3 regions of the Blautia sp. AM23-13AC genome follow, and region 3 is predicted to be linked to each of the others. Evidence: a T-box and tRNA genes for the amino acid it is inferred to sense, from the RefSeq annotation. Region 3 holds a T-box; the other regions hold tRNA genes.
What was found. A T-box is a leader RNA that pairs with one kind of tRNA and senses whether it is charged. The one in region 3 lies ahead of DW642_RS08215 (proline--tRNA ligase), so its partner is inferred to be a tRNA-Pro.

Region 1 (10,870 bases), on a different contig from region 3:
GAGAACAACCTCGTGATCTGCGACGGCGTAAAACCGGTTGCACTTGCCGGTGTCATGGGAGGATTAAACTCCGAGATCCGCGACACGACAGAGGCCGTTATGTTTGAGTCCGCAAAATTCGCACGCGACAACGTCAGAAAGACAGCCCGTGCACTTGGAAAAGCAACGGATGCCAGCGCAAGATATGAGAAAGGCGTAGATGAGTATTCTGCCGTTCTTGGTATGAAACGTGCGCTGCACCTGATGGAAGAGCTCGGCTGCGGTAAAGTTTCCCGTACCCATTTCGATGTGAACACCGGAAACTCCATCGATCCGACTCCGATGACCGTCAGTGTCAGCAAAGTAAACGGCGTACTCGGTATCGAAGTTCCGGAAGCAGAGATTCTCCGCATTATGAAAAATCTGAACTTTGCACCGGAAATCAACGGCGATGAGCTGACCATTCAGGTACCGGCTTACCGTGAGGATATGCTGCCGGAGGGCGAAAACGATGTAGAGCGTTACCCGGATGTGGCAGAGGAAGTCATCCGTATGTACGGCTACGACCACGTAACAGATACCTTCCTTTCCGCTGCACAGGTAACGATGGGCGGCTACAATGAAGAGCAGAAAGGCGAGCTGGCACTGAAGAATACCTTATGCACCATGGGTATCTACGAGTGCATGCATTACTCCTTCTTCTCTCCTGCAGATCTGGATCTTTTGAAACTGCCTGCAGACGCAAAAGAGAGAAATGCCATCGAGATCATCAACCCGATCAACCAGGATCTGTCCCTGATGCGTACCACACTGGCAGCTTCCATGCTGAATGCCATTTCCAGAAATGAGAAACAGGGTACTCTTGAGGGAAGACTGTTCGAGGTAGCAAGCATCTATATTCCGGAGTCCCTGCCACTGACATCCTACCCGGATGAGAGAAAAGTTCTCTGTGTCGGAACCTTCGGAAACAACGAGAGCTTCTTCACTATGAAGGGCATCGCCAACACCATCGCCGAGAGCATGGACATTGAGTTCACCTACGAGCCGGTTCAGAAATCCTTCCTGCATCCGTATCAGGCAGTGAAAGTACTCTGCGAGGGTACAGAAATCGGATACTTCGGAAAAGCAGCATATGATATCCAGAACGAGCTGAGCATGCGTGCTTCCGCTTACATCATGGAGCTTGACTTAAAAGAGCTCTCCAGATGGTACGGCAAAAAACGCACCTTCCAGCCGATCTCCAAATTCCAGGAGGAGAAACGTGACCTGGCATTTGTCATGGACAAAAACATCAGCTGCGGCGATGTAGAGAACTGTATCCGCGAGGCAAACAAATACGTAAAAGAGATCCGTCTGTTCGATGTTTACGAGGGCGGCCAGATTCCGGAAGGCAAGAAGAGCATGGCGTTCACCGTCACCTTTGCACCGAAGGAAGAAGCATTTGACTTCGAAAAAGTACAGAAATTTGTCGAGAAGATCTGCAAGAAACTGCAGAATGAGTTCAACATCGAACTGAGAGGCTGATTTTTATGAAACTTTATATCATGCGCCACGGTGAAACCGCGTGGAACGTAGAAGGCAGACTGCAGGGCCAGACGGACACCGAGCTGAATGAGAACGGTGTCCGTCTGGCGAAAGTGACGGCGGAAGGACTGAAAAATATCCCGTTTGACCTTGGAATTTCCAGTCCACTGCGCCGCGCAAAGCACACGGCAGAGCTCGTCCTTGCGGGCAGAAATGTGCCGCTTACGACCGACGACCGCCTGATGGAGCTTTCCTTTGGCTCCTGGGAAGGGCTTGGATGCCGGGCAAACAATTTTGAGATTCCGTCTGAACACTTCGACGATTTTTACAGAGATCCGTTCCACTTCCGCCCGGCGGGAGACGGAGAGACGATCCAGGAGGTCTGCGACCGGGCAGAAGCGTTCTATCATGAGCTGACTGCAAAACCGGAGTTCCAGGACAAGACGATCCTGATCGCCACCCACGGCTGCTGCATGCGCGCGCTGCTGCGCAATGTCTATGAAGACAAGAACGACTTCTGGCACGGCGGCGTGCCGTACAACTGTGCGGTCAGCATCATCGAAGTACAGAACGGTGTTTCCACGCTGCTTGCGGATAATAAAATCTATTATGATCCGTCGGACTGCGTAAACTTTTATAAAGAAGTAAAATAAAAAATGATATTCAGAGGCAGACATAAAAGGAAAGTATTTCCCTTTGTGCCTGCCTCTTTAAATCGCGTTTGCCGTCTGATAGAAAGTGTGATACTATAGAAATAACGGATTTTAACACCAGTAGACAAGAAGTCCCCCGTTTCTGAAGCGGTGGGATGAATTGCTAAAAGAAACATAACGGCAGTGGCGGGCGGAGAGAAATCGGTATTCTCCACTGACATGATGCAAGTCACAGTCGAACTATTTTCGATATGTCAGACTCCGTGAAATACCGACTATGAGTTGAAACAATGAAAGCGAAAAAGGAGGAACATAAGTATGTCCATGGTAACACTGGGAAGTACAGGAATCTGTGTAAACAAGAACGGCTTCGGCGCGCTGCCGGTACAGCGTGTCACGAAAGAAGACGCTGTTTATCTGCTGCGCAAAGCGTATGACGGAGGCATCCGCTTTTTTGATACCGCGCGTGCCTACAGCGACAGCGAGGAAAAATTAGGCGCAGCGTTTGAGGGAATGCGTGAGAAGGTCTTTATCTCTACGAAGACGATGGCAAAGGATGTGGAGGGCTTCTGGAAGGATCTGGAGACAAGCCTTTCCCTTTTGAAGACGGATTACATCGATATCTATCAGTTCCACAATCCGTCCTTCTGTCCTAAGCCGGGAGATGGAACCGGCCTGTATGAGGCGATGCTGGAAGCAAAAGCACAGGGAAAAATCCGCCACATCGGTATCACGAACCACCGCATGAGCGTGGCAGAGGAGATCATTGAGTCCGGTCTTTATGAGACGCTGCAGTTCCCGTTCTGCTATCTGGCAACGGACCGTGAGAAAGCACTGGTACAGGGATGCAAAGAGAAAAATATCGGCTTTATCGCAATGAAAGCGCTCTCGGGCGGGCTGATCACAAACTCCGCGGCTGCATATGCTTTTGAAGACCAGTACGACAACGTGCTTCCGATCTGGGGCGTCCAGAGAGAAAAAGAGCTGGACGAGTTCTTAAGCTACATTGCCTGTCCGCCTGCCATGACGGATGAAATCAAGGCGATCATCGAGAAAGACCAGAAAGAGCTCTCCGGCAACTTCTGCCGCGGCTGCGGTTACTGTATGCCATGTCCGGCAGGCGTTGAGATTAACACCTGCGCGCGCATGAGCCTGCTTCTGCGCCGTTCCCCGTCCGCCAACCAGCTCACCGAGCGCGGCCAGGCGATGATGAAGAAAATCGAAGGTTGTCTCCACTGCGGCGCCTGCATGAAGAAATGTCCCTACGGTCTGAATACGCCGAAGCTTCTCGAAGAGAACTACGAAGATTATAAAAATGTACTGGCAGGAAAAACGCTGGTATGAGTAATCTGATCTTCAGCCTGAACGCGACGATGCCGATCTTCCTGACAATGATTTTGGGACTTTTCTTTCGAAAGGTTGGTATTCTGGACGAATCGTTCACAAGCAAAATGAACAAATTTGTGTTTAAAATCGCACTCCCGGTGCTGCTGTTCCAGGACCTGTCGGATTCTGATTTCTCCGCTGTGTGGGATATCAAATTCGTTCTGTTCTGCTTCTTTGCAACACTGCTCTCAATTCTTGCGGTATGGGGACTTTCCCATCTCTTAAAAGAGAGAAGTGCAAGAGGCGAATTTATCCAGGCGGCGTACCGGAGCAGTGCGGCGATCCTTGGTATTGCCTTTATCCAGAATATCTACGGAAATTCCGGCATGGCGCCGCTGATGATCATCAGCAGTGTGCCGCTGTATAATATCATGGCGGTTGTCGTTCTTGCAGTATTCCGTCCGGAACGGGAGGAGATCACGGCAGATTTTGTGAAAAAGACGGCGAAAAATATCGTGACAAACCCGATTATCCTCGGGATCGCTGCAGGACTTCTCTGGTCGGTGCTTCGCATTCCAAAGCCGGTGATTCTGCAGAAAACGGTGCAGAATATTGCGGTACTTGCAACGCCGCTCGGCCTGATTGCGATGGGTGCGTCGTTTGAGGCAAAGAGCGCGGCAAAGAATATCCGGCCGTCGATTGCTGCAGCTGCGATTAAGCTGGTCGGTCTTGCAGCTGTCTTTCTGCCGATCGCCGTGATACTTGGCTTCCGTCAGGAAAAATTGGTGGCAATCCTTGTGATGCTGGGTTCCGCAACGACGGTGAGCAGTTTTATCATGGCGAAAAATATGGGTCATGAGGGAAGTCTGACGGCAAACACCGTTATGCTCACAACGTGCGGCAGTGCCTTTACGCTGACGTTCTGGCTGTATCTGATGAAAACGCTGGCGTTTATCTAACCGGATTGCGAATATCCGCGTTGATTTTCAGTACACCAAAAGCGTGTCCGGGATTTTGTCCGGGCACGCTTTTATCAATCATAAAAATCAGAAAAAGAGGGAAAAGAATGGACTTCAAAAATGCGGTCAAAGCATTACAGATTGGAAAAAAGGAAGGAAAAAAATTCCGCCTTTCTACGGAATTTGGGAAAAATCCAGAAGAAGAGCTCCCGTTTCCGGAATATCCGCGTCCGCAGATGCGCCGGGAAAACTGGACAAATCTGAACGGATGGTGGGAGTATGCGTTCACGGAAACGCAGAAAATGCCAAAACAGCGGGACGGAAAAATTCTCGTTCCGTTTTCCCCGGAGTGCGATGCGTCCGGCGTGAAGCGGCAGCTGCTTCCAAAAGAATATCTGTGGTACTTCCGCACGATTCAGCTTCCCAAAATTCCTGCCGGAAAACGGCTGCTGCTGCAGTTCGGCGCCGTGGATCAGGATGCGGTAATTTACTGCAACGGAAAGCGTGCCGGAGGCCATCTCGGCGGGTATCTTTCTTTTTCAGTGGATCTTACGCCGTATCTCAAAACGGGAGAGAACGAGCTTGCCGTCAAGGTGCGCGATGAGACGGACACGGACTGGAAGGGCCGCGGAAAGCAGAGCCTTACCCCAGGCGGCATGTTTTACACCGCGCAGAGCGGCATCTGGCAGAGCGTCTGGATGGAATGGGTGCCGGAGACGTATCTGGAACGCATCGTGATCACGCCGGAATATGATACGGCGAGCGTAAAAGTACGGGTTTTCCTCAACGGACCGGATGCGGGACTGACGAAAAAAATTACGGTGCGGGAGAGCGAAGCGCCGGATGCGAAGGTGATCTGCGTCCGGGAGACGAGAGAAAACGAGGCGGAGCTGATTCTCGGTAATTTTGCAGGCTGGAGCCCGGAACATCCGCATCTCTATGGGGTTTCCATTGAAGCGGGAGAAGACCGCATTGAGAGTTATTTCGGCATGCGCAAATTCGGCATTGGAAAAGATGAGAAAGGAATCACGCGTCTTCTCTTAAACGGAAAGCCGTATTTCCAGAACGGTGTCCTCGACCAGGGTTATTGGCCGGAAAGCCTCTACACGCCGCCGTCCGATGAGGCGATGGTTTATGACATTAAGACGGCCAAACGCCTCGGTTTCAATATGATCCGGAAACACCTGAAAGTTGAGTGCGCAAGATGGTATTCCCACTGCGACCATATCGGTATGCTGGTGTGGCAGGATATGATCAACGGCGGCGGCCGGTCGATCCAGACGTTCCTTTTGTACCTTCCGACCGTACTGCCGTTTGTGACAACGGAATTCAGGGATAACTGTTATCCGCTCTTTTCGCGGACCTCAAAAACGGGAAGAGAGTGGTGGAAGCGGGAGTGCCGCGAGACGGTTCATCAGCTTTACAATGCACCGTGCGTGTCGCTCTGGGTTCTGTTCAACGAGGGATGGGGACAGTTTGATGCCAGGGAGATGACAGAAATGGTGCGCACTCTCGATCCGACGCGGCAGATCGACCACGCGAGCGGCTGGTACGATCAGGGAGCGGGGGACATCAAGAGCCTTCACAATTACTTTCGTCCGTTAAAAGTAAAACCGGAGGAGCGCGCGTTTGCTTTTTCTGAATACGGCGGCTATACGTATCCGGTACAGGAGCATCTCTACTCCGAAAAATCGTTCGGCTACCGCACATACCAGAACCAGGCACAGTACCAGAAAGCGATGGATGCACTGGCAGAAAAGATAAGAGAACTCACAGAACAGGGACTTGCCGCAGCAGTCTACACACAGCTTACCGATGTCGAGGAGGAGTCGAACGGCATCCTTACGTATGACCGGAAGGTGCGCAAATGGGAACCACAGGAAGCAAAAGATTTTTGCCAAAAAGAATAATTTGGTAAAATTTTTGTTGACAAAGCGAGGATAAGTTGCTAATATATTGGATAAGGCGTTGGAAGTTGTAAGAAATTGCTGAAAATCCGCGGCGCCTGCGGATGGAGGAAAGTTGGTGTTTATGGAACAGAAAAGAACATTATCCCTGCTGGTGGATAATACGCCGGGACTTTTAAGCAGAGTAGCTGGTCTTTTCAGCCGACGCGGATACAATATCGAGACGATCACCGCCGGTGTGACAGCAGACCCGCGATACACAAGAATGACTGTTGTTCTGTACTGCAGTGATGAAATGATTCTGGAGCAGATCAAAAAACAGCTGGCAAAACTTGTCGATGTGCGGGATATCAAAGAGCTGAAGCCGGACGAGAGTGTCAGACGAGAGCTGATGCTGGTCAAAATCCGTGTGAATGAAAATGAACGCCGCAATGTCATCGCCATCTCCGATGTCTTCCGTGGAAGAATCGTGGATGTGGGACAGGAAAGCCTGATTGTAGAGCTGACCGGAAACCAGTCAAAGCTCGAAGGGTTCCTGAATCTGGTACAGGGATACGAAATCCTGGAACTGGCCAGAACAGGAGTGACAGGACTCTCCAGAGGAGTCCACGATGTGCGTTACCTCGATTAACGCAGATCACATTACATACGTTTGCTAGAGGAATGAAATTTTTGTATAGAAAAGTTCATTTCCCTGACAAACAGCAAAAGGCAGAAATGCTTTTCGCTGTATAAATTGACCGACCTGCCGCCGGTCAATACATTCTATATATATGGAGGAAAATAAAATGGCAGCAAGACTTTTTTATCAGGAAGATTGTAATCTCTCTTTACTGGAAGGCAAAAAAATCGCAATTATCGGCTACGGAAGCCAGGGACATGCTCATGCACTGAACCTGAAAGATTCCGGCTGTGATGTTATTATTGGACTTTATGAAGGCAGCAAATCCTGGGCAAAAGCAGAGGCACAGGGATTCAAAGTATATACCGCTGCTGAGGCTGCAAAACAGGCTGATATCATCATGATCCTGATCAACGATGAGAAACAGGCTGCAATGTACAAAAAAGATATCGAGCCAAACCTGGAAGAGGGCAACATGCTGATGTTCGCTCATGGTTTCGCTATCCACTTCGGACAGATCGTACCTCCGAAGAACGTAGATGTAGCTATGATCGCTCCGAAAGCACCTGGCCACACAGTAAGAAGCGAGTATCAGGCTGGCAAAGGAACTCCTTGCCTGGTTGCTGTTGAGCAGGATTACACCGGAAAAGCTCTGGACAGAGCACTGGCTTACGGCCTTGGAATCGGCGGAGCAAGAGCTGGTCTTCTGGAGACAACCTTCAGAACAGAGACAGAAACAGACCTGTTCGGTGAGCAGGCAGTTCTCTGCGGCGGTGTATGCGCCCTGATGCAGGCTGGATTTGAGACTCTGTGCGAAGCCGGATACGACCCGAGAAATGCATATTTTGAGTGTATCCATGAGATGAAACTGATCGTAGATCTGATCTACCAGTCCGGATTCGCAGGAATGAGATACTCTATCTCCAATACAGCAGAGTATGGCGATTACATCACCGGACCGAAGATCATCACAGAAGAAACCAAGAAGACCATGAAGAAGATCCTTTCCGATATCCAGGATGGTACTTTCGCAAAAGACTTCCTTCTGGATATGTCCCCAGCAGGCGGACAGGCTCACTTCCGTGCAATGAGAAGAAAAGCTGCAGAGCATCCGTCAGAGAAAGTCGGAGAAGAAGTCAGAAAACTGTACAGCTGGAGCAACGAGGACAAACTGATCAATAACTAATCGGTTTGCTGTCAAATGATCCATATCGGGAGGCTGCCTTTGCGGGCAGTCTCCTTTTTTGTTCTATCGTTTTATCATAGAAAAAACACTTCCGCGCCATGCATATCCCCCAATATGATAGGGCGCGGAAGTGTTATCTTTTCTGTATTCGTTTTTTTTATGCCTCCTGACGACAGGCAGGAAAAGCACGGTAGTATTTGATATAAGAACTTAAAATATCAAAAAATTCGGAATTGGTCGGTTTTGTCAGAACCGGATGCACAGAAAGCGAAAAGAGCAGATCACGGTTTCCGCGGGTCCAGCAGACGGAAATAGCGGTGCGGATGTCTCGTTCGACGCAGGAGGACGATACCTGAAACGTTTGCGCGATCTTTGGGTACAGCGTTTTGCTGACCCGAAGGAGATAATCTTCGTCTTCCATGCATAAAGCGATACCATAGGCGAGATAGCGAAATCCGCGGTATTTTGCACCAATTCCTAAAGAGTGTAGTAGAAAGTAAATTTCAGTTTCCATTACGATGTCTCCTTTTATTCAGTTTTTACATAGTCTTTGCAGACGGGCATGCCAGAGGTGAAAGTTTGTATGGCATACGATTTTCCCCTTTCACTTATGATACGTGGAAAACGTCGAAAAATTACATATTCAGAAAGAAAAAGTGACAATATAGTAAAATAAAAGAGAATATGACACGAAATAAAGAAATAAATGTAATGAAACGGGAGAGGGAAAAATAACATTGATTTTTCAGAAGTTCGCTGGTATAATGAAAACATGATTACGGGGTATGGCGTAGCTTGGTAGCGCGCACGGCTGGGGGCCGTGAGGTCGCAGGTTCAAATCCTGTTGCCCCGATCGGTAAGAGTGTCGTTTTACGGCACTTTTTTTCTTACGGACAAAGACGTGTGCGGAAGAAAAATGAATTGCGCAGAAAAAACAGGGAGGAAGTTATGGGGAAAGTAACGATACAGAGTATGGCAAAGGAGCTGGGATTGTCCCGGAATACGGTTGCCATGGCATTAAAGGATGATCCGAAGGTAGCTCCGGTGACGCGGGAGAGAGTTCTTCGGATGGCGAAAAGAAATGGCTATCTGGGCGAAAATGTATATGTGGAAGAAGTTCGGGCACCGCAGGAGAAGCATTACAATATTATGGTTCTGCGTACGCGGGATGCCGCTGTTTATTGGGACCGTGTCGTGAGCGGCATCTCCGAGGAGGCGAGCCTCAATAACTGTCAGACGCGCGTTGCGGTCGTGACGGAGCGGGAGGAGGAGAACGGCATTCTGCCGCTCGGCCTGAATGAAAATATCGATGCGATCTTCTGCATTAAAATGCTGCCGCCGGAATATATGCAGAAACTGGTAAATCTGGGTTACCGCATCTTTCAGCTCGACCATTACTGCGGCATCGAACAGCGGTCAATGGGCGATATCGTGCGTGTGGACGGTGTGCAGCCGGTGAGTCTTCTGACGTCCCATCTGATCGGGCAGGGCATGACGCGGATCGGTTTCCTAAGTGAGCACAGCAGCACGTATGAGTCGATGCATGACCGGTATGTCGGTTTCCTTGCAGCGATGGAACAGGCGGGCATTCCGCTCGATGAGGAGCTTGTGCGCCCCAATATGGAGAGCGATCATTTTTATTACCCGGAAAATTTTGACAAGATTGTGGCGAGCTACGATACACTGCCGGAAGCGATTGTCTGCGGCAACGATATGATCGCCAAAAGATTGACAGAATCCTTCCGGAAAATCGGCGTGCGCGTGCCGGAGGATGTGGCACTGACCGGATTTGATGATGATGAGGACCGGATGCTGTATCCGTTCTTCTCAACCGTTCATGTCGATACGAAGTGGCTTGGCCGCCGTATGGTGCATGAATTTTTATGGCGGGAGGAGCACCCGGAAGCGCCGAAAGAACGGATTCTCGTTTCGGGGGAGGTTGTGGTGCGCCGTTCCTCGTGCAAGCGCCAGGGATAGAAAGAAATAGAAAAAACAGGAAAAAGTGAACAAAGAAAGAAAGCCAGGGACGCCCCGGCGGACGAGAAGAAAAACCGTCTGCCGGGGCGTTTCCGGCTCCCTTTTTGCGATGATTCAAATTCGTGCATAAATGCCATGTAGAAAAACACTAATTAATAATGCAAAATGGTGCATTTAAGGAAAGCTAAACTGAACAAAAATGACAAAAACGCAAGAATAAAAACCTCGTTAATATCACACATTAAAAAATAATAGTGCAAAATAATGCATTATATCGCCGGAAGGAAGGGAGAGAGCGAAATGCAGGAATGGACGGAGGACCGCTGCAACCTGGATATCGATATCATCGCACTGCCGGGCTGGTCGGATGCAACATCCAAAATTTCCCTTCTGATGGGCGATGAGACACAGCGACCGGACATCATCTGGTGGTGGAACATGGAAGCTGACTATACGAAATGGGTAGACGCAGGCCTTCTGATGGATGTTTCTCCGTATATGAAGAAATACACCAACATGGTTGACTACTACAACAGCGTAGATCCTGGCGTTATGTTCTATGCATCCGGAGACAACGGAATTTACCGTATCCCGGGCGACGTTGCAGAGCCGGCATGTGAGACTCTGTGGATCCGGAAAGACTGGCTGGACAACTTAGGACTGGCTGTTCCGACTACACTGGATGAGCTGGATGAGCTCAAGGAAATCCACGGAAAACAGGTAGAGGATTACCAGAA
Region 2 (10,870 bases), on a different contig from region 3:
AGCCCCAGCAGATGACGGCTTGATTTTGTAATTTTGCTGAGACATTCAATGACTCTGTCCTGGCTCTCAATATTTGCTCCTGCAATTGCTGTCAGGCCGACAATGGCATTCATCGGTGTCCGGATATCGTGTGACATATTGGAAAGGAATTCTGTTTTCGCACGGTTTGCATTTTCTGCAGACCGGTAAGCCTCTTTCAGTGCCTGACGGGATTCAATCTCTGCTTTCTTCTCCTGTGTCACATCCATGGATGCCAGCAATACCTTTTCCAGCTTTCCATTCTTCCATTCCAAAGGAATATAAGAAGCGATCTTATAAGTCTTTTCATCCAGGCTGCAATACTCAAACTTATAAATATCATTTTCACTTTTCAGATTCTTCCGGATATTTTCCGGTGCGATCAGGATGTCCATAGTTTCCAATGGTTCCAGTGTCTTATATTTTTCAAGAACCTGCATCTGAAAATCATGATAGAATCCCAAAGGTTTATATATCATCTGTCCATTCAGGTTATAGAATTCATATCTGTCATTTTCCAGATCACAGACAACAAAGCGGTCAACCAGACGCACAATACTCTGAATTATCTGCTCCATGGAAGCATTATCCGCTGCCATCTGCAGATGCCGTGCGCTCTCTACCTTTGTCTCTGTGATATCACGCAGAAAGATCATGGCATATTCTGAATCCTCTATTTCGCCACGTATGACCACATTGCGGACCCATCGTTCTTCTCCATTCAGAGTGATACGGCACTCTAAAGCCAATTCGGTTTCCAGACCCTTCAGCCTTTCTGCAATATAACCACGGTCGTAAAAAGAGGATACCGCCTTCTTATCTGTCTCCACAACATAGGAATCCACAAAATGACGGATCAGTTCATCCCATGTATGACTCTGTTCAAAGACTGTCATCAGGGACGGTTCAACCTTAAAGGTATCAAAAGTATTCGCTTCCAGATTTACATAATACTCACACAGGTCTGCTTTCGTAAAAGCCCGGTGGAAAGCAGCAGATTTTTGTGCCTGCATGGCCTCTTTTTTTTCCGCATCAATATTAATAAAAATCCCGGCAATCCTGCTGGCAGAACCATCCAGACGGCGTATTACTTCTGCCGATGCCCGAAACCACTGGTATTGATTATCCTTCATTCTCATACGATACTCTACCTGGTATTTTATCTGGTTCGTCTTATCCTTAATTGCCGCCTGAAGCTGCACCATTACTCTTTCTTTATCCTGTGGATGCAGAAGATCTGACCAGGATTCCAGTTTATTCGGAAAGTCCAGAGTGTCATGATAGCCAAGCATTTTTCGGAATTCATGACTCCAGTTTGCATTCACAATCTCACTGTTTTCGTCACAGTCAAAATACCAGAAGCCGGAACAGATAGCCTCATTGAGCAGTGTCAAATTTACATGATCCCAGTTGACCTGTACGGACATAACCCAGATCTGTCTGCCCGCCTCATCTGTCGCATCCTCTTTACAAAGCCGTACATTTTTCACTGTACCGTCTGCTGTAAGGATCTGTGCTTCCCCTGTTCCGTGAAGCTGCAAAAAACGGTCTCGCTCCAGTCTATCTTCCTCGTCATAAAAGAAGTTTCTCAATGAGCCTTTTGTCTGTTCCATGAAAGTATCGAATGTATATCCTGTACTATGCAACAGCAGATTATTCACAGACAAAATAGACAGGTTTTGGTCATAAGATCCTGTCATTATACCTACCCCGCCATTATTTTCCAGTGTTTTCTGTACGGCCTGTGACATAGCCTGTGTCTGTCCCGTTACAGCCTCACCTAAAGAATATATTTTGTCTTCATACTTTTCCATTTTATAAAAATCCTCTCTCTGTTTTATACTTCATTATCCTGCTTTTATCTGTATACAGAGAACCTGTCCCTGCCAGTTTTACATTTACGTTATAATATCCTACAAAACGTGAAAAACAGGTATACGGATTTGAGAAGTTGCAGCCGCTACACACAATATTCACACAAAATTCTCTTTATGTTTTCAATTTTTATAGGCTTTGCCAAGTGAGCATTCATTCCTGCTGCCAGACACTTACTCCGATCGTTCCTGCTGTAAAACGGTATCTGAGGCTTTTTTTATTTATCTGATTTTTTTCTGTTTCCATGGAACTTCTGAACGCTCACCTCCTGGTATCATTACAAATATACATAAAAACTCATTTTTATATTACCATGAAATTTTTTACTTTGCAATGCACATACCTTTTCAGACGCTGCTTTTCTTGTTTCCTTTTTCAGAAAATTGCAACCAAAGGGGCGCACCTGAAAATTTCTTTTCAAATGCGCCCCTTCGCTTTCTTTTTTTCTGTCAGATCAATCCGTAATGCTCCATCGCCTTTGCCACGCCGTCCCGCTCGACGGTATCGGTTACATACTCTGTGTACGGATCCAGAATCTCATCATGTTTTCCAAGCGCAATGGTGTGTGCGCCGCACCGGAACATGGTAAGGTCGTTGCTGCTGTCGCCAAATACGTATGCATCTTCTTTCTCCAGCTGAAACTGTTTCAGCGCATAGTCCACAGCTGTTCCTTTGCTGCAGCCGTGCGGAACGATTTCGTATACACCGCCGCGGCGATCCATGATATCAAACTCCTGCTCAAATTCACGGTACATACGTTCTATATCAGACTGTGCATCGGTTACGATACAAAATTTATCGTAAATGATTCCTTTTGTCTCCGCTGTCTCCGCGAGTCCGATTCCGACAGCAGCGAAATAGGCACGGGTCTGCTCGACCTCCCGAAAACGGGATACCTCCGACGAAAAATAAACATTATCCGTTCCCTCCAGAATCATGCCGATCCTGCACGCCTTTAAAATAACCGGGATTTCCTCACAGCGCTTTTTCGGAATCGTCTGATGCATCAGAATTTCGCCGTCCCGGCGCAGATAGGTCCCGCAGCCGCACAGAAATCCGGAAAACGGAAGCTTTTTCAGCTCCTCGGGCAGCTCCGACCAGGTGCGGCCGGTATTAATAAACGTAAGATTTCCTTTTTCCGCTGTCTTTTTCAATGCATCGAGCGCGCTCTGCGGAATTTCTTTTGTAATCTCACTCAGTAACGTTCCATCAATATCAAAAAATAATGCTTTCACAAAAATTTCCTCCTCGTGTACTGTTTCCTGTTCTCTTTCTGACATACGAAAAAATGCCGAAGCTCTTGATTGTCAAGGCTTTCGGCATTTTCATTCCAGTCGAAGCGACGGGATTCGAACCCACGACCTCTGCGTCCCGAACGCAGCGCTCTACCAAACTGAGCCACGCTTCGATTTTATTTGTTTTCTGAACTCTCGTCCGTCAACAATAGCTATTATATATGATGTCTATAGGAATGTCAACACCTTTTTTGAAATTTTTTTAATTTTTTTTATTATTGCTTCAAAAGGTACATTTCACACGGGTTTGCGGCCTTTTTGGTGTTCTTTTAGAATGACAGTTTCTGAGAAAGTCAAAAAAAGAGATATGCCGGAAGTTCTGTTCCGGCATATCTCTTATCTTTGTTTCTCAGCTCAGCTGATATACATCTGCATACTGCACGCCGAAGCTCAGCGCCTCGGAATGGCTGCTGCAGAAGATGTCTACGTGGCCGTAAGCGGTTCCGCGGTCTTCTACCGTGTAAACCTGGCCGTTGATCATCAGTTTCGTTCCGAATGGTACACCGCCCATGGCAATCGTTCTGCCGGCGGTCGGTGTGGTTCCGCTCGCGGTGGATCCGCCGGACCACTGTCCGGTACAGATGGAACAGGAGCAATAGCCTGTCAGTTTAAATCTTCCAAGGTATGTTCCGCTGGAGGAGCTGCTGGAAGTATCTGACGCGGATGGACTCCCCGTTGTCGTGGAGGATGCGCTGCTGTCCGAAGAACTGCTTCCGGAGCTGCTGCTTGTATCGGTATCTGCTTTCGCTGCGGCATTTGCTGCTTCTGCGGCTGCGACTCTTGCGGCCTCGGCTGCCTGTTTTCTGGCGGCCTCTGCCTCAGCTTCTGCGGCAGCCTGCTGTGCGGCGGCTGCTTCCTCTTCTGCTTTCTTCTGCGCTGCAATCTCCTCTTCTTTCGCCTGACGGATCAGGTCGTTGATTGCATCTGCTTTGCTGTTGATTTCATCTACCAGTGCACTCTCGCTGGATTTTGCATCGTCCAGCTCTGCGGAGTAGGTACGGAGTTCCTGATAAGCTGCTGCGTACAGCTCCTGAATGGCTTCCTGCTGATCGCTGCTCTGCTGCTGCAGTTCTACGATCGCTGCCTGCTCTTCCTGCACCTGTGTTTCTTTTTCTTTTACCTGGTCTACCGTGTCCTCATACTCCTGCATAAGATCGCGGTCGAAATCGGAAATTTTCTGTATGTATTCTGCCCGGCTGATCAGCTCTGAAATGCTTTTGGAAGAAAAGAGCATTGCCATGTATCCGTTTCCGGAGGAATTTTCATACATATACTGGATACGGAGCTTCATCGCCTCGTACTGCTCTTCTTCTTTTGCTTTTGCATCTTCCAGATCTGCCTGAATCTGTACCAGTTCGTTCTGCTTCGCATCATACTGATCCTGAAGCTCCTGCAGACGGTTCTGCAGATCGTCCAGCTGCTGGTTCAGTTCGGAAAGATATTCTTCTGATTGTCCCTTTTTGGAATTGAGTTCGTCAATCCTGCTCTGTATGCTGTCAAGCTGAGACTGTGCGGCAGCCTGTTCTGCCTGAGCATTTGAAATTTTCTCCTTTGTACTGGCACCATAGCATGGCAGAACGGTTGCTGCCGTAAGCACTGTGGCCAAAACCAGGCTGAATAATTTCTTTTTTTTCATGTCGTACACCTCATACTTATTACGTTCTGTTGCTGATTGTCACTCCAAGTTACTGCGGAAAATGGGCCTTTTTTCCCGCCGTACTTTGCCATTATAACACAAGTATGTCTGAAATGAAAGTCTTTTTTAATTTCTGTTAATAACTTTGTAATATTTCGACGTTTTTCCTGCAAAAACTGGCATGATTTTTCTACTTTCTCCATCCAACAGGGTACTTATTTTTCAAGGTTCCATTGACCAGTTTGCCCCATCCAAGGCCGAATCCATCGACGCAGACCAGCTTCCAGCCCGACGGCGATGCGGTCTCTCCCGGCTCTACGGAAATTGTCTCACCGTGAAGATATTTTTCGGTACGCTCGTCATCTGCCTTTAAATTCATGTAATCTTTGAACTTGTCCGCGGAGAGTGTCACGGCAAACGGCTGTGACGGCTCGAAACGGTCTTTTTTCAGTTCACCGAGATACAGACCGTTCCGCAGGAAATGAAGATTCCGCACGCCATCCGGCAGGGACGGGGAATGGTATACTTTTCCGGCGCGGACTTCCAGTTCCTCCACCGGGATCGGTGCTGTCATCCGGGACAGGAAATCGGAAAGGATCTGTTTTTCTGCTTTCGACGGACCCGGTGCTTCCGTTCCACGGTCTTTTTTCCGGTTTTTCTGTTTTTTGTTTTTCTTTTCGATCGGTTTTTCTTCTGTCTCATAAGGAATGGCTTCGCCTTTTTTGCGGAACAGGGCAAGGTAATGGCCCTCGCCGTTCATTTTATGCGGCCAGATGCGCACGGTCTTTTCGATCTCCGGATCGCCGTTTCCCCAGACTGGATTGCCTTTTGAAAAACCTTCGTAGCCTTCCATCTCGATCAGTTCCATTTCCGGGAAGTTTTCCAGAAGGAAAGAAACGGTTCCCTCGTCCTCCTGCGGGGCGAAGGTACACGTCGAATACATCATGAGGCCGCCCGGACGCAGCATTTTGACAGCATTCGAGGTGATCTCGCGCTGCAGATCCGCAAAGAAATCCGGCCGCTCCGGGGTCCAGGTGCCGATGACTGCCTCATCTTTCCGGAACATGCCCTCGCCGGAGCACGGTGCATCCACGAGGATTTTATCGAAGAAGCCCGGGAAGACGTCTGCAAGGCCTGCCGGTGTCTCATTGGTGACAAGCACGTTTTCACTTCCGAACAGCTCCAGATTGCGCAGCAGTGCTTTGGCGCGGGCGTTGCTGATGTCATTGGCGACAAGAAGGCCGGTTCCTTTCAGGCGCGCATTCAGCTCGGTTGCCTTGCCGCCCGGTGCGGCGCAGAGATCGAGCACACGCTCACCCGGTTCGATCGGGAGGCGGGACGCCGGGGTCATGGCGCTTGGCTCCTGCAGATAGAAGACGCCTGCCGCATACAGCGGAGACTGGCCCATGCGCATGCCGTCCGGCACGAAATAGCCGTTTGGAATCCACGGAATTTTCTTCCACGTTCCCGGAACAAGCGGCGGGAAATCTTCGGTCCGGCATTTTTTTGTATTTACACGCAAGCCTGCTGTGCGGGGTGCGTCGTAGGAAGTTAAAAATGCATCAAATTCATCGCCCAGCATGTCCTGCATGCGGGTCAGAAATTCCTGTGGTAACTGCGCCATGTATTGTCTCTCCTTTTTATTTTGCTTTGTTGTGCATCGGTCCCTTTTCGTGAACTGGCGATGCTTTTTCTGTCTTTGTTTCTTTTGTTTTGCATCTATTTCATAATTTCTCACAGAAAAAGAGACAGCTTTTTCGATTTTTCAATCTTTTTGCTGTCTCTTTTTTGCATAGCGGAGAAGAAGGGATTTGAACCCTTGCGCCGTTTCCGACCTACTGGTGTTCGAAGCCAGACCCTTCAGCCTCTTGGGTACTTCTCCGTATTTTGTCAAATACATCATATATTATAGTGCTTTTTTCGGGATTCGTCAATGATTTTTTCGATGGTTTCCGATGGAAATACGGGGATTGTATTTTTTACGGAAATATTCGAAAGTGCAACTTACTCAAACAAATAATCTTCCTCAGGCAGCATCCCATCCCGATGCTGCCTCTTCTTTTATTCTTTCCCTTCTTCCGCCCTCTTCCTCTCTTCTTTTTTCTTCTTTTTCACCACCCGCAGTCTCCGGAAAAACGCACTCAGCATCTCCGAGCACTCTTCTTTCAGCACGCCGCGCTCGACCTTCACCTGATGGTTAAACTCGTGCATTTCCAGCATATTTAAGATCGATCCCGCGCAGCCCGCCTTCGGGTTCATGCTGCCGATGACGACTTCGCTGACTCTCGCCTGTACGATCGCACCGGCGCACATCTGGCACGGTTCCAGGGTGACATACAACGTACACCCCTCCAGCCGCCAGTCGCCGAGCTTTTTGCTTGCTTTCCGGATCGCATTCAGTTCCGCGTGGGACAGCGTGTTTTTATCCGTATTTCTGCGGTTATAGCCCCGCGCAATCACCTTTCCCTCATACACAATCACACAGCCGATCGGCACTTCCATCAGCTTTTCTGCTTTCTTCGCCTGCGTAATCGCCTGGCGCATGAAGCGTTCCCGTTCTTTCCGGTGCGCTTTTTCCTCCGGCGTTTCCAGCTTTGTTTCTTCTTCCATTGTGCACTTCCTTTCTTCTCTGCGTATATTTTCTGTCCTTCCCGCATATCGTGAACTGTAGCGCAGTATCTTTTTCTACTCTTTTTACTTCTATGCAGGAGGTTTTTATGTCTGATTACCGGCGTTTCATTGCCTATCTATACGAATACCCGAACAACCGCAAGGGCGGATGCTGCGGCTTTGTCCGCGTGGAGTCGCAGAACGGCTTCTGCCGCATGGACTTCCAGATCAAATCGCCGTCTCTTCCGCCGGAGACCTCGGTCACGGTCTACGGTTTTATCCGCCGGTCAGGGCGGATGTACGGCATTCCGCTCGGAAATCTCCTTGCGGGGCGCTCTTCTACGAGTGGAAAACTCTTCACGCACTCCGATGCCATTGGGCAGACGGATGTCACGCTCGACGAGCTTGGCGGTCTGATCCTGCTCTGCCGCCAGACCGGCGTCATCGCCACCCAGTGGGACGATCTTCCGATTCAGCCGGAGTTTTTCGCTCCCACGCTCCCGCAGGAGCCCAAAGCATCCGCAGACAATGGTGCCAGACCGACCGAAGAGAAAACTGCCGAAACACCCGAACCTCTGGATCCCGCCGTACCTGCGCAGTCCCTGCCATCATCAGACGCTTCCAAAGCACAGTTCGATGAACTTTCCACAGAATTCAGCAGCAATTCCGAACTTTATCCACAAAATTCCAGCCCGGAATCCACCGTCTCCACAGAATCCACATCAACTGACACGGTAAACACCGTTCCTGCAGACCGGATCACGCAATCATCCGCCAACACACTCCATCCCGCATCCGCGGAATCTGTGAAAACCGCAGAAAGCTATCCCTCTGCCAACCCGGAACCGCCGCAGCCCATCCCGGATTCTGCCGCCCAGCCGCTACATATGACTTCCGCCGATTTTCCCGCCGCAGCAGCCGTGCCGCCGTCCCGCGCTGCTCTCTATCTCCAGCTTCAGGACCAGTTCCCGGAGTTCCACCCGTTCCCAGATGATGATCTGACCGACTGCCTGCGCCTCTCACTCGACGATCTTCCACAGCTCCGCGCCGTCGGTCTTTCGGTGGATGCGAACCGCTTCGTCCTCCATGGCTCCTCGTCCTATCGCCATCTGCTCCTCGCCCGGAACCGCGACCAGCAGGAACTCTGGTATTTCGGCGTCCCCGGCGTCTACACGCCGAATGAGCAGTTCATGGCAAGCCTCTTCGGCTTTTTCCACTTCAGGCAGGCGATGCGCCCCTCCGAGCTCGCGCCCGATGCCCGCTTCGGCTACTGGTACCGCACGCTTTAAAGCGTTTTTTAATCCACGCCGCGGATCTCCACCGTCTCAATCTTTCCGCGCAGGATCTCGCAGAACCGCTCGAGCTGCTCCCTCGCATACCCCGAGAACCTCGGATCAATCACATAATCCGATTCCCGGTAATTCTGCAGGAAGTACCGTTTTGCCCCGGAAAGCCACTTTCCGATCGCTTCGATCTCTTCCCTTCCATGCAGCTCCTTGCAGAGCGTTGTCCGGAACTCATAGTCCACCACGCCGCTCTTTAAAAACTCGACCGACTCATTGATCCGCATCACATCGATCTTTTTCACGCCCGCCGTCTCGCCGTACCGGGACGGCGCGTTTTTGATGTCCATGGCGACGTAGTCGATTTTCTTCTCTTCCACCAGCTTTTTCAAAATCTCCGGCCGGTATCCATTCGTATCGAGCTTCACAAGATATCCCAGTTCCTTAATTTTCGTCACGAACTGCTCCAGATCCGGATCCAGCGTCGGCTCACCGCCCGTCATGCAGACGCCGTCCAGCACGCCGCGCCGCTTTTCGAGCACTGCAAAAATCTCCTCCTCCGGAATCACCGGCTCCCATTCGGGATGCTGCACGAGATTTCCGTTCTGGCAGAACGGGCAGCGGAAATTACATCCGCCCGAAAACAATGTGCACGCCACCTTGCCCGGGTAATCCAGCAGCGTCAGCTTTTGAAATCCATGTATGACCATATGCTATCCTCTCTGACCGCAGGACTCCGAACTTTCGTCCGCCCTGCAACAGAAAAAGCGGAACCATAATGTCCGCTTTTTCCATTTATCTTCTATTGGTAATTATTTGCCGTAACGCTCTGCCTGGGAACGGATCAGGTCCAGATCATCAAAATAGTTGATTTTCATGGCTGCTTTGACATCCGCCAGTGTCTGAGCGGCAACTTTTTCTGCCTCTTCGCTGCCTTTTTTCAGCATCTCGTAGATCGCCGGAATGTCTTTTTCCAGCTCTTTTCTGCGATTGCGGATCGGCTCTAAGGTCTCCTGCAGTACATTGTTCAGGAACTTCTTCACTTTGACATCGCCAAGGCCGCCTCTCTGGTAATGTGCTTTCAGCTCGTCGAGATTTGCGTAATCCGGCAGATAGCGCTCGAAGTGCTCCGGCTGGCAGAATGCATCGAGATAAGTAAATACGGTATTTCCCTCGATCTTGCCCGGGTCGGTGATCTTGATGTGATCCGGGTCGGTGTACATGCTCATGACTTTTTTCTTGATCTCATCCGGCTCCTCGGACAGGTAAATGCAGTTTCCAAGTGATTTACTCATCTTCGCTTTTCCGTCGATACCCGGCAGACGTCTGCAGGAATCATTCTCCGGCAGCATAATCTTCGGCTGCACAAGTGCCTCGCCATAAACCGTATTGAATTTGTGGACGATCTCCTGTGTCTGCTCGATCATCGGCATCTGATCCTCTCCAACCGGAACGGTCGTTGCCTTGAATGCAGTGATATCGGCTGCCTGGCTGATCGGGTAGGTGAAGAATCCAACCGGGATGCTCGCCTCAAAGTTTCTCATCTGGATCTCCGATTTTACGGTTGGGTTTCTCTGCAGTCTGGAAACCGTAACGAGATTCATATAATAGAAAGAAAGCTCACACAGTTCCGGAATCTGAGACTGGATAAAGATGGTGCTCTTTTCCGGATCAAGTCCGCAGGAAAGGTAATCCAGTGCTACCTCCAGAATGTTCTGGCGCACCTTCTCCGGGTTGTCCGCATTGTCGGTCAGCGCCTGTGCGTCTGCAATCATGATGTAAATTTTATCGAATTCACCGGAGTTCTGCAGCTCTACGCGGCGGCGCAGTGAACCAACGTAATGTCCTACATGCAGCTTGCCGGTCGGTCTGTCACCGGTCAGTATAATTTTTCCCATTTTTCTTCCTGCCTTCCTGATACGTAATCTTCGCAGTCCGCTTCTGTATGAAAAATTTCATGAAAATTCTCATAACTGCGGACCTTCTACATACCCTCTATAATACCGTCTTTTTACAAACACTGTCAATGGTCTTTTCCGGTAAAATCCCTCAAAATATCTATTATGAGACAAATCGTTCAACAGCCACGTACAGCCTTCCCTTTTTCGTCTGATTCTGCACGCCAACATAGCGGAATTTTCCCATATGGCGCA
Region 3 (10,870 bases):
CTTTTAAAGCCGTTTATTCTGCATGTTGTGTTTGGAAACATTACGGCAGAGGTAGAAAGAAACTGCAATATTTATCTGATGATCGTAGCGGCCTCCATTCCGTTTCTGGCGGTTTACAACGGCTGTGCGGCCATTTTCCGTGCGCAGGGTGATTCGAAAACGCCGATGAAAATATCCATCGTCATGAACCTGATCAATATTTCGGGAAATGCGCTTCTGGTCTATGCGCTGAAATTCGGCGTGGACGGCGTTGCGATTCCGACGCTGCTTTCACGTATGTACGCGGCTGCGGCAGCATTTGTTCTCGTACATAATAAGCGGTATCCAGTGCGGTGCTCTTATCCGGTGAAATTAAAACCGGATTTCCATATGCTGAAAAAAATCCTTGGCATCGGCATTCCGAACGGCCTCGAGAACAGTATGTTCCAGCTCGGCAAAATTATGGTCTTAAGTATGATCACACAGTTCGGAACAGCGTCGATCGCGGCAAATGCCGTGTCCAACACGATTGCTGTCTTCCAGACACTGCCCGGTATGGCGATCGGAAATGCAGTGCTGACCGTAAGCGCACAGTGCGCGGGAGCGGGAGACTATGAGCAGGTAAAATACTATGCGAAAAAGCTGCACATCATCATTTATGGCATGATGATCGTCTGCTGTCTCGGTGTCATCGCGGCACTTCCGGCGGTGCTTCACGTTTACAGTCTGTCTGCGGAGGCAACAGCCATGACGGAAGATATCATCGTTTACCACGGCATCTGCTGTATGATAATCTGGCCAATTGCCTTCAATCTGCCGAATGTACTCCGCGCGTCCAATGATGTGGCATTTTGCATGATTCTCTCGATTCTTTCCATGTGGATCTGCAGAATCGGCATGAGCTATGTGCTCGGTGTGCGTATGGGATTCGGCGTCTTCGGTGTCTGGGTCGCCATGACGATGGACTGGGTTGTTCGTGCCATTTTCTTTGTCCTTCGCTATCGAAGCGGGAAGTGGCAGCATCAGACGTGATGAAAAATACGGAATGTTTTGGGGAGAGAGAAAGAAAAAACGATACATCTGGAGGAAGTTATTATTATGAAAAACGCAAAGAAACTGATTCCCGGAGCGGCGATTGCGCTGGTGATTGCCGCTGCGGCGAAATTCCTGGAAAGCCTGGAGGAGAGCGCCGGCCTGCACTTTATCGGGGCGTCGGTCATCGCCATGTTTATCGGTATGATTGTGAATGCCTTTTACAAGCCGAACAGCGTGACAGCGCCTGGAATTAAATTTACATCAAAGAAGATCCTGAAATTTGCGATTATTCTGCTCGGGGCGAGCCTGAATATCCGCACGGTGCTGACGGTCGGAAGATTTTCCCTGACGGTTATGGTATTTACCCTGGCAACGTGCTTTGGCCTCGGCGCACTGATCGGAAAAGCACTTGGACTGAACTGGAAGACGAGCAGCCTCATCAACGCCGGCACGGGTATCTGCGGCGGTTCCGCGATCGCGGCAATCGCGCCGGTCATCGAGGCGACCGATATGGACATTGCCTATGGCCTCTCCGCAACGTTTTTATTTGATACGGTCATGATCGTCGTATTCCCGATCCTCGGCCACTGGATGGGTCTTTCAGATGCCGCGTTTGGCCTCTGGGCCGGAACTGCGGTCAACGACACATCAAGCGTCGTTGCCACCGGTTACGCATTCAGCGAGGCCGCCGGTGATTTCGCAACCATGGTAAAACTGACACGGACCCTCGCCATCATTCCGGCTGTTCTGGCATTCGCCGCTATCAACGTACATCTGAAACGGAAGGCGCAGGCATCAGAAGGAACCGCCGTAAAGGTAAGCATCAAATCCATTTTTCCATGGTTTATCTTAGGTTTTCTCGCCATGTCAGCACTGACCTCCTTAGGTCTTATCCCGGCAGGCACAGCAGCCGCATTAAAAACCATCAGCAAATTTCTGATGGTGGCCGCCCTTGCGGCCATCGGCCTGAACACCGATTTCAAATCCCTCTGCCGCTCCGGCGCAAAGCCGATGCTGCACGGATTCATCATTTCGCTGCTGGTAGTCCTGGTAGCGATTGCAGTCGAATTTGCGATCGGCATTGCGCCGCATGGGGTACTGTAAAGAAACAGAGAATTAAAAATCCAGGCATCCGTATAGGATGCCTGGATTTTTTAAATCAAAACGGGTTTGTCGTTTCCTTCAAAAACGTTTTCAAAACCTGCAGCACCCCGTTCTCCCAGTACGGCGGGCAGGTGTGTTTTGCTGAGGCGATGACTTCCGCTCGGGCGTTGGAGACGGCGTAGCTTTCGCCGGCGTTCTGAAGCATCTCGATGTCGTTTAGGTTGTCGCCGAAGCAGCAGACTTCGTCTGGGGTAAGGCCAAAGTAGTTCATCAGAAATGAGAGACCGGTCCATTTGCTGACGCCGCGGGCGTTGCAGTCCAACCATTCCTTACCGGCGACAGCGAGTTTTGCCTGATGATTCCACGCCGGGATGAAATTTGGGGAGCAAAGCTCTTCACAGGAGGTTGGATGGTAGATTGTGAATTTGATAATGTCCTCGTTTTCTACCTTCGATAGATCCGGTACTTCGCGGACATCGAAGCCGTAGGAGTCGCGGAGCCAGTGAAACATGCGGCTTCCGGCATCTTCGGCGAGGCAGTAGTCCGGGGTGGCGGCAAAGCAGTCGCAGGACGGAAGTTCGTCGTGTACCATGCGGCACATGGATTTCCAGAGTGCCGTTTCCATCGGATATGTTTTCAGAATCTTTTCCGGTGTGCGCACGACAGTTCCGCCATCGGAGATGTAGAGCAGGCGGTCCTTGATCGGAGCGAAAAGCTTCTGTTCACTGGAAAACTGGCGGCCGGAACAGACAACAAAATGGATGCCCTGGTCGACAAGCCTGGAAACAACAGTCATATATTCCGGGTCGATCAGAAGTGTGCCGTCTTTGACGAGCGTTCCATCGACATCGGTTGCGATCAACTTTATCATAATAGAAAATCTCCTTATCTTGTCACAGAAAAAATTCAAACTATAGCAAGACCAGAAAATAACGCAAAAAAGGCAGTGCTGCAGGGCGCGAATTACAAGGAACGGATTTGAAGGCGTACCGGGGTACGACGAAAATCCGTGACGCAGTAATTCACGTTCTGCAGTGCTGAATTTTTTGCATTATTTTCTGGGATTGCTATAAACATGATTATATCGTGAATTGCTTCGGGGTGCAAGCCGGAACCGGAGGAACGCAAAACTCCACGTTGACGAAACGCAGAAATAAGGCGTAAAATAAAGAAAAATATATATCCACAGGGGGATTTTTATTATGGCATTTATTCAGGTAAGCTTCATGTCAAAAACTTTAATGCGCACCGTACCGCTGCAGGTTATTCTGCCGGTCGACAAATTTACCTTTGGGCAGCCGGAGCGCGAGGAAAAACCGTTTAAAACGCTGTATTTGCTGCATGGCATTTTTGGGAATGAGACAGACTGGGTTCATGGAACCAGAATCCAAAGATGGGCAGAGGAGAAAAACCTTGCCGTTGTCATGCCGGCCGGCGAGAATGCGTTTTATGTGGATCAGCCGTCCATCGGTGCCATGCACGGACAGTTTATCGGAGAAGAACTGGTTGAGATTACAAGAAAAATGTTTCCGCTGTCCAGAAAAAGAGAAGACACCTTTATCGGAGGCCTTTCCATGGGTGGTTTTGGCGCACTCAGAAATGGCCTGAAATATCACGATACCTTCGGGGCTGTGATCTGCCTGTCCGGTGCACTTCATGTGCTGGAAAATCCGGAAGAGAGCAGAGCGGACAGCTTTGCACATGAAGAAGGTTATTTCGGAAATCTGGTCGAAGCAGCAAAGAGTGACAAAAACCCGGCTGTTCTTATCGAGCAGTTAAAGGAAGCACGGAAAAAAGATCCGTCTGTCAATGTGCCGACCGTATTCCAGGCGTGCGGAACAGAGGACGGACTTCTGGAAGTAAACCGTCTCTACCATAAACGGATGGAAGAGAGCGGCATGGACATTGTCTACTATGAGAGTAAGGGTGGCCATGAATGGGATTTCTGGGATGAGTGGATCAAAAAGGCACTGGACTGGCTGCCACTTGAGGAAAAGACGGAAGGCCTGAACAGCGGGAACGTAAATGTTTAAAGGAAAAAGGGAGACAGGCAATGCCAGAAACGAGAAATGACGAATTGTACCGTGCGTTAAAACACAACGGTTACCCGGACGACTTCTGCCGGGAAATTGCATACCGCCAGATGAACACGGACTTTACCGCCACGCGGATGCTCGGCTATCTCTACCGCGTCACAAGCCCGCGCGCCGGGGACGTTGTCGATGAGATGCTGGCTATCCTGAGTGACCGCAAAGCATGGATTGAGAAAAAACAGTCTGAGGAAGCCCAGGCGGCGATCAGCAGAGTGTACCGGGAAGGCCTGTAACCTGGGCGGGCGTTTATGCAGAAAAAGCAGAAGGAACGGGCTTGCATTCTTTTCCGGTTTCTGCTACAATCAGTGCAGTGAAAAAGCGACGAAAAGAAACAGTAGCGACAGAGCGCATTCAGAGAGAAAGCGGCAGGTGAAAGCTTTTTGCAGAATCTATCGTGAACCGGTCTTGGAGCTGTGCACCGAAGAGAAGAAAATCCATCAGGAAAAATTTATTTCGTAGGCTGCACCGGGATCTCCCGTTACAGAGAAGGTACAGAGAGCAGAGATCACGCGTATTACAAAATACAAAAATCGTGGGGTACAAATGCTTTGTGTCAGAGTGCAGGAGTTTTCCTGAATTTAGGTGGTACCGCGGATAAAAAAATTCGCCCTAAACTGCAGCTTGCGGTTTAGGGCTTTTTTCTGTTTGAAAACGAAGCATCTAACTCGTTACTTCAGTGATGAGTTAGATGCGTAAAATGTTGACTAAAAGCTTAAAATCGGACAGGCTGGAATGTTCTCGCGTCTGGAAGACTTCAGATGTTGAAAACCCAAAGAATAAGGAGGAAATCAGAAAATGAAACTTGAAAAATTAGTAGGAGAGCGCTTCAAAGAAAGACCTGCTGACTGTGTCATCGACAGCCATGCTATTATGGTAAAAGGCGGATACATCAAATATATGGCAAACGGAATCTATTCTTCCTATCTGCCGCTGCGCCGCATTGTGCGCAAAATCGAGCAGATCCTGCGCGAGGAGATGGACAAAATCGACGGCCAGGAAGTGCAGTTCCCGGTTGTCATGCCGGCTTCTCTGTGGGATGAGTCCGGCCGTTACGATAGCATCGGCGATGAACTGCTGCGTTTCACCGACCGCAACAATGCCAAAATGGTACTCGGCATGACCCACGAGGAGGCAGCCGTACACCTTGTACGCGAGTATGCACAGAGCTACACCAAATATCCGTTTATGATCTATCAGATCCAGACAAAATTCCGTGATGAGGCCCGTCCGAGAGCCGGACTGATCCGTGTGCGTGAGTTTACGATGAAGGATGCTTACTCCTTCCATACCAGCCAGGAAGATCTGGAGCAGTATTACGAGAAATGCCACGCAGCATACGAGCGCATCTTCGAGCGTGTCGGCGTGCCGGAGGTGGTATCTGTCAAATCCGATTCCGGTATGATGGGCGGAAATATCTCCCACGAGTTCATGCTTCTGACTCCGGTCGGAGAGGATTCCATCGTTCTGTGTGATTCCTGCGATTACAGAGCCAACATGGAAGCAGCTGAGAACATTTCCGACATCGCAAGAGACGCAGAATCCGCTGCACTCGAAAAGGTTTATACACCGAACGTCCACACCATTGAAGACGTCTGCAATTTCTTCGGAGACGAGACAAAGAACTCCTGCAAAGCCGTTGTGTATCAGCAGAATGTTGATGATAAATACGTTGTCCTTTTCATCCGCGGTGATCTCGAAGTCAACGAGACGAAGCTGGTCAACTTCCTCGGCGAGCAGGTTCACGCAGCCGTGATCACCGAAGAATGCGGACTGAACGCAGGCTATATCGGACCGGTGAACCTGAAGGTGAACGGAGATGCCGTTGTTCTCTATGATAAATCCCTCGAGGGAAGAAACAACCTTTCCTGCGGAGCCAACGAGGCAGAGCATCATTACAAAGGACTCGACATGGAGCGCGACGTTCCGAATGCCGAGTATCACGATTTTGCAAAAATCCAGGAGGGCGGCATCTGCCCGAAATGCGGCAAAAAGACCGTGAAGATCTCCAGAGGTATCGAGGTCGGAAACATTTTCCAGCTTGGAACCAAATATACAAAATCCATGAATATGACCTATGTCGATGCAAACGGCGAGAGCAAGACCCCGATCATGGGATGCTACGGTATCGGTGTCGGCCGTCTGGCAGCATCGGTCTGCGAGGCACATCACGATGAGTACGGCCCGATCTGGCCGAAAGCTATCGCTCCGTGGCAGGTACACCTCTGTGCGGTCCGCGTCGATGACGAGGAAGTCAGAGCATATGCGGACAAGCTGTACGAGGATCTGCAGAACGCAGGCATCGAAGTGATCTACGACGACAGAAGCGTCAGAGCCGGCGTAATGTTTGCCGATGCCGACCTGCTCGGTATTCCGCTTCGCATCATCGTAAGCCCGAAAAATATGAAACAGGGCGTTGTCGAGGTTGCATCCCGCGATAAGACTCTGAAAACACAGATTCCGCTGGAAAATGTGATGGAAGAGATTAAACAGTATCTGTAATGATTCAGAACCATGCGAAAGGGAAGAAAAATCGCGATGGGGTTCGGAAGAAGTTCGACAGGAGAAAACACGATATGGAACTCTGGGATATCTATGATGAAAACAAACAGCCGACCGGCCGCACGATGAAGCGGAATGACTGGCATATGAAGCCGGACGAGTTTCACCTGACGGTGCTCGGCGTAATCGCAAGACCGGACGGAACCTTCCTTATCACAAAACGTGTCATGACGAAAGCCTGGGCACCGGGCTGGTGGGAGGTTTCCGGCGGCGCGGCACAGGCAGGAGAGAGCTCGTTGGAGGCCGTGCGCCGTGAGGTCAGAGAGGAAACCGGACTCGATGTGAGCAAGGCAGACGGCGGCTACCTCTTCACTTACCGGCGTATCAACCCGGATGAGGGAGACAACTACTTTGTCGATGTCTATCGCTTCGTGATGGATGTCAAAGACGAGGATCTTCACCTTCAGGAGGAAGAAACGGACGGCTACCGTTTTGCTACGCTGGACGAAATCAAAGGATACGCCGCAGAAGGCAAATTCCTGCATTACGACAGCATCTGCCAGGCATTTGAACTGTAACAGAAAAATAAGATAAGAAAAACGCGTTCCCGCCGGAAACCACAGGGGTTTCCGAAAACGGGAACGCGTTTTTTCAATTTACAGGATTTTTTCTTGCCGTAGGGCATGCCTGAAAAAGGCTTTTTGTAAGCGTTTGACCGTAAGCGCGCAAGCAGTTCATTGCGGTTAATTGCGATTGAATACTTCGCGGTTGAGCGCCTTTTCCTGATGGCTGACAATCGTTGTGCAGACAGCATCGCCTGTGATGTTGACTGCGGTGCGCAGCATATCGAGAATACGGTCGATACCCATGATAAGAGCGATACCCTCCGTTGGCAGTCCGACGGAATTCAGTACCATAGCCAGGGTGACAAGGCCGACGCTTGGGATACCGGCGGTACCGATGGAAGCCAGTGTTGCGGTAACAACAACCGTTGCGAGGTTTGCCGGGGTCAGATGAATACCGTAAGCCTCTGCGATGAAGATGACAGCGACACCCTGCATAATGGAGGTACCATCCATGTTGATGGTTGCGCCGAGCGGAATGGTGAATGAAGAAATCTGTTTCGAGACACCCATTTTCTTGTTCAGCGTATCAATCGACATCGGGATTGTTGCGTTGGAGGTTGCGGTGGAAAATGCAAATCCCATAACCGGCAGGAATTTTTTCACAAACTTGATCGGATTCAGCCGTGTGAATACGAACAGAAGAACCTGATAAATGACGAAGCACTGCAGTGCCAGCGCCAGTGTTACATTTCCCATGTATTTCAGCATCGGTGCGAACGCAGAAAAGCCGACCGTTGCAAAGGTACGTGCAATCAGACAGAAAACGCCGACCGGGGCCACCTTCATGACCGTCATGGTCATTTCCATCATGACATCGTTAAACTGGCTGATAAAGTTGGAAACGACCGAAGCGCGGTTTCCGAGCTTTGCCAGCATTACGCCGACAAACAGGGCGAATACGATGATGGGAAGCATATCGCCGTTTGCCATGGAACCAATCGGGTTCTTCGGGATGATGTTGAGCAGTGTATCCACCAGGCTGACGCTGGAATCTGCTGCTGTCGAGGACAGGTCGGCTTTCTGAACCGCACTCATGTTAAGTCCGAGCCCCGGGTGAATGAGCAGGGCGGTTCCAAGTGCGATGCAGACGGCAAGTGCTGTGGTAACAAGGTAAAAGCCGATCGTTTTTACGCCGACCTTTCCGAGGGTTTTGCTGTCTCCGATGGACATACTTCCGCAGACGAGGGAGCAGAAGACAAGCGGTACGACAAGCATCTGCATCAGGCGGATAAAGCCCTGTCCGATGACATACAGCACACCTTCTACGATGACGGTGTCCTTGATATAGCTGGACGGGATCCAATAGTGAATCACCACGCCGAGCAGCGCACCGGCCAGCAGGGCAATAAAAATCTGGGTGGAAAGCCCGAGCTTCTTTTTTGACTTTTCCGTTGTTTCTTTTCTGTTTCGGACCATTATTCGATTCCTCCGGTTTCTTCGAGATATTCTTTCAGTGCCGTTTTCCAGTCGAGCGGCTCAGGAATACCGGTCAGACGGAGCATCATGTTGTCCAGAACAGAATAGGTCGGGCGGACATCATCGCGTGCGACAACCGGGTAGAGATCAAGGTCACCGGTTTTTCCGGTATACTCGAGGATGGTTCTTGCAAACTCATAGCGGCTGCAGCTTCCGGGGCAGACAACGTGGTACAGACCATACTCCTCGCTGTCGATAAAGTGGCAGATCACGCGCGCAAGCTCAAAAGCACTGGTCGGAGCCGCATACTGGTTGTTTGGAACCTCCATCGTGCCGCCTTTTGCCGCATTGCGGAGTACTTCATCCACAAAATCGCGGCCGATCCCGTAAATCCAGGAGCTTCGGATGATGACAAAGCGGTTCAAAAGCTGTGTCAGGATTTTCTCTCCGGCCTCTTTTGATTTTCCGTAGATCGTACGCGGATGCACGGTATCAAACTCGTTGTACGGGATGCGGGATTCCTTGTCGAAAACGTCATCCGTTGAGATCTGAATAACCTTTGCGTCGATATCATTGGCGGCAAGCGCTACGTTGCGCACACCGATGGCATTGACACGATAGGCTTCGTCGATGTTTTTTTCACACTCGGCAACGTCGGTCATACCGGCACAGTTGATGATAACGTCGGGACGGTTGACATAAACGAACTGTGTGACTTCATCGATTTTGGTAATATCAACCTCGTGAATATCCGTCGGAAGAAGCTGATATTCCACACCCTCCAGCAGTTCCAGAAGGGCAGTACCGATGTGGCCTTCGGCACCTGTAATCCATATTTTTTTCATAGGTTCTCTCCTGTCCTTGATTTATATACAGAAAAACTGTAATTGTATTTATTTTACCTGCGGACTTTACAGAAGTCAATAAATTATGGAAAGTCTCTGTGCAGAACCGGAAAAAAGTGGTATCATTTCTGTATATGTCTGCGGTGTAAGACTGCATATCTGCTACAAAAGAAGGAGGAGTATTTTTGAAAAAGAACAAATATGAAATCGACATGTGCAACGGCACGATTATGGACAAGCTGATTTCCTTTTCGCTGCCGCTGATGGTGTCCGGCATTCTGCAGCTGATGTTCAACGCTGTGGATATCATCGTCGTCGGACGGTTCAGCGGAAGCCAGGCGCTTGCGGCTGTCGGATCGACAACGGCACTCATCAACGTGTTCATCAACCTGTTTATGGGAATCTCGCTCGGTGCGAATGTGCTTGCGGCGCGGTATTATGCAGCGGGGCGCGACCGGGAGATGTCGGAAACGGTACATACATCGATCATGCTGGCGCTGATCAGCGGCGTTGTGATGGCGTTTGTGGGCGTATTTTTTGCAAAAGGCGCGCTGGAGCTGATGGATACGCCGGCGGATGTCATTGATCAGTCGGCATTGTATATGAGAATTTACTTTATGGGAATGCCGTTTTTCATGCTGTACAACTACGGTGCGGCGATTCTGCGTGCCGTCGGAGACACGAAGCGGCCGCTGTATTTCCTGATTGTATCGGGTGTGATCAACGCTGGTCTGAATATGTTCCTCGTGATCGTGTTCAGCCTCGGCGTGGCAGGTGTGGCGATTGCAACGGTGGTTTCGCAGGCGATCTCCTGCGTGCTGGTTCTGCGGTGCCTCTATAAGAGCGAGGGAAGTTATCAGCTCCGGTTCTCGAAGCTGTGCCTGAAAAAGGATTACATCATCCCGATTTTCCAGGTCGGCATCCCGGCGGGTATTCAGAGTACCGTCATCAACTTCTCGAACGTGCTGCTGCAGTCATCCGTCAATTCCTTCGGTTCGATTGCAATGGCAGGCTACACGGCGGCCAACAATGTGCTGGGATTTTTATACACCTCAGTCAACTCCGTCACCCAGGCGTGCATGAGCTTCACAAGCCAGAACTACGGTGTCGGAAAATACAAACGAATGGATAAGGTGCTGATCGACTGCCTGATTCTCTCCAGCGGCATCGCACTGGTGATGGGTGGCGGCGCGTATCTGTTCGGTACGGAAATCCTGCAGATTTACACCGGGGACCCGGAGGTTATCCGCTGCGGTATGGAAATTCTGTCGAT

Region 1: it encodes a tRNA-Pro, which carries the amino acid that the T-box ahead of DW642_RS08215 (proline--tRNA ligase) is inferred to sense. The anticodon was not compared.
Region 2: it encodes a tRNA-Pro, which carries the amino acid that the T-box ahead of DW642_RS08215 (proline--tRNA ligase) is inferred to sense. The anticodon was not compared.

The regions. Positions count from the first base shown of each region.
Region 1 covers NZ_QTUL01000001.1:291,363-302,232, reverse strand. Annotated here, with positions in the region: gene pheT (phenylalanine--tRNA ligase subunit beta) at 1-1,503, shown strand, start outside; gene DW642_RS01370 (histidine phosphatase family protein) at 1,509-2,156, shown strand; gene DW642_RS01365 (aldo/keto reductase) at 2,475-3,500, shown strand; gene DW642_RS01360 (AEC family transporter) at 3,497-4,441, shown strand; gene DW642_RS01355 (glycoside hydrolase family 2 protein) at 4,549-6,351, shown strand; gene ilvN (acetolactate synthase small subunit) at 6,473-6,979, shown strand; gene ilvC (ketol-acid reductoisomerase) at 7,137-8,156, shown strand; gene DW642_RS01340 (sporulation initiation factor Spo0A C-terminal domain-containing protein) at 8,314-8,670, opposite strand; tRNA gene DW642_RS01335 (tRNA-Pro) at 8,936-9,009, shown strand; gene DW642_RS01330 (LacI family DNA-binding transcriptional regulator) at 9,105-10,133, shown strand; gene DW642_RS01325 (extracellular solute-binding protein) at 10,434-10,870, shown strand, end outside.
Region 2 covers NZ_QTUL01000003.1:257,391-268,260, forward strand. Annotated here, with positions in the region: gene DW642_RS05935 (response regulator) at 1-1,832, opposite strand, end outside; gene DW642_RS05945 (Cof-type HAD-IIB family hydrolase) at 2,343-3,128, opposite strand; tRNA gene DW642_RS05950 (tRNA-Pro) at 3,228-3,301, opposite strand; gene DW642_RS05955 (PcsB-like coiled-coil domain-containing protein) at 3,538-4,824, opposite strand; gene DW642_RS05960 (RsmF rRNA methyltransferase first C-terminal domain-containing protein) at 5,015-6,448, opposite strand; tRNA gene DW642_RS05965 (tRNA-Ser) at 6,621-6,706, opposite strand; gene tadA (tRNA adenosine(34) deaminase TadA) at 6,886-7,434, opposite strand; gene DW642_RS05975 (DUF6128 domain-containing protein) at 7,542-8,723, shown strand; gene DW642_RS05980 (anaerobic ribonucleoside-triphosphate reductase activating protein) at 8,732-9,427, opposite strand; gene trpS (tryptophan--tRNA ligase) at 9,530-10,615, opposite strand; gene DW642_RS05990 (YlmH family RNA-binding protein) at 10,779-10,870, opposite strand, start outside.
Region 3 covers NZ_QTUL01000005.1:167,238-178,107, forward strand. Annotated here, with positions in the region: gene DW642_RS08190 (MATE family efflux transporter) at 1-1,011, shown strand, start outside; gene DW642_RS08195 (YeiH family protein) at 1,078-2,118, shown strand; gene DW642_RS08200 (Cof-type HAD-IIB family hydrolase) at 2,174-2,989, opposite strand; gene DW642_RS08205 (alpha/beta hydrolase) at 3,321-4,151, shown strand; gene DW642_RS08210 (hypothetical protein) at 4,172-4,444, shown strand; T-box leader at 4,524-4,826, shown strand; gene DW642_RS08215 (proline--tRNA ligase) at 5,007-6,710, shown strand; gene DW642_RS08220 (NUDIX hydrolase) at 6,785-7,288, shown strand; gene DW642_RS08225 (dicarboxylate/amino acid:cation symporter) at 7,454-8,752, opposite strand; gene rfbD (dTDP-4-dehydrorhamnose reductase) at 8,752-9,597, opposite strand; gene DW642_RS08235 (MATE family efflux transporter) at 9,810-10,870, shown strand, end outside.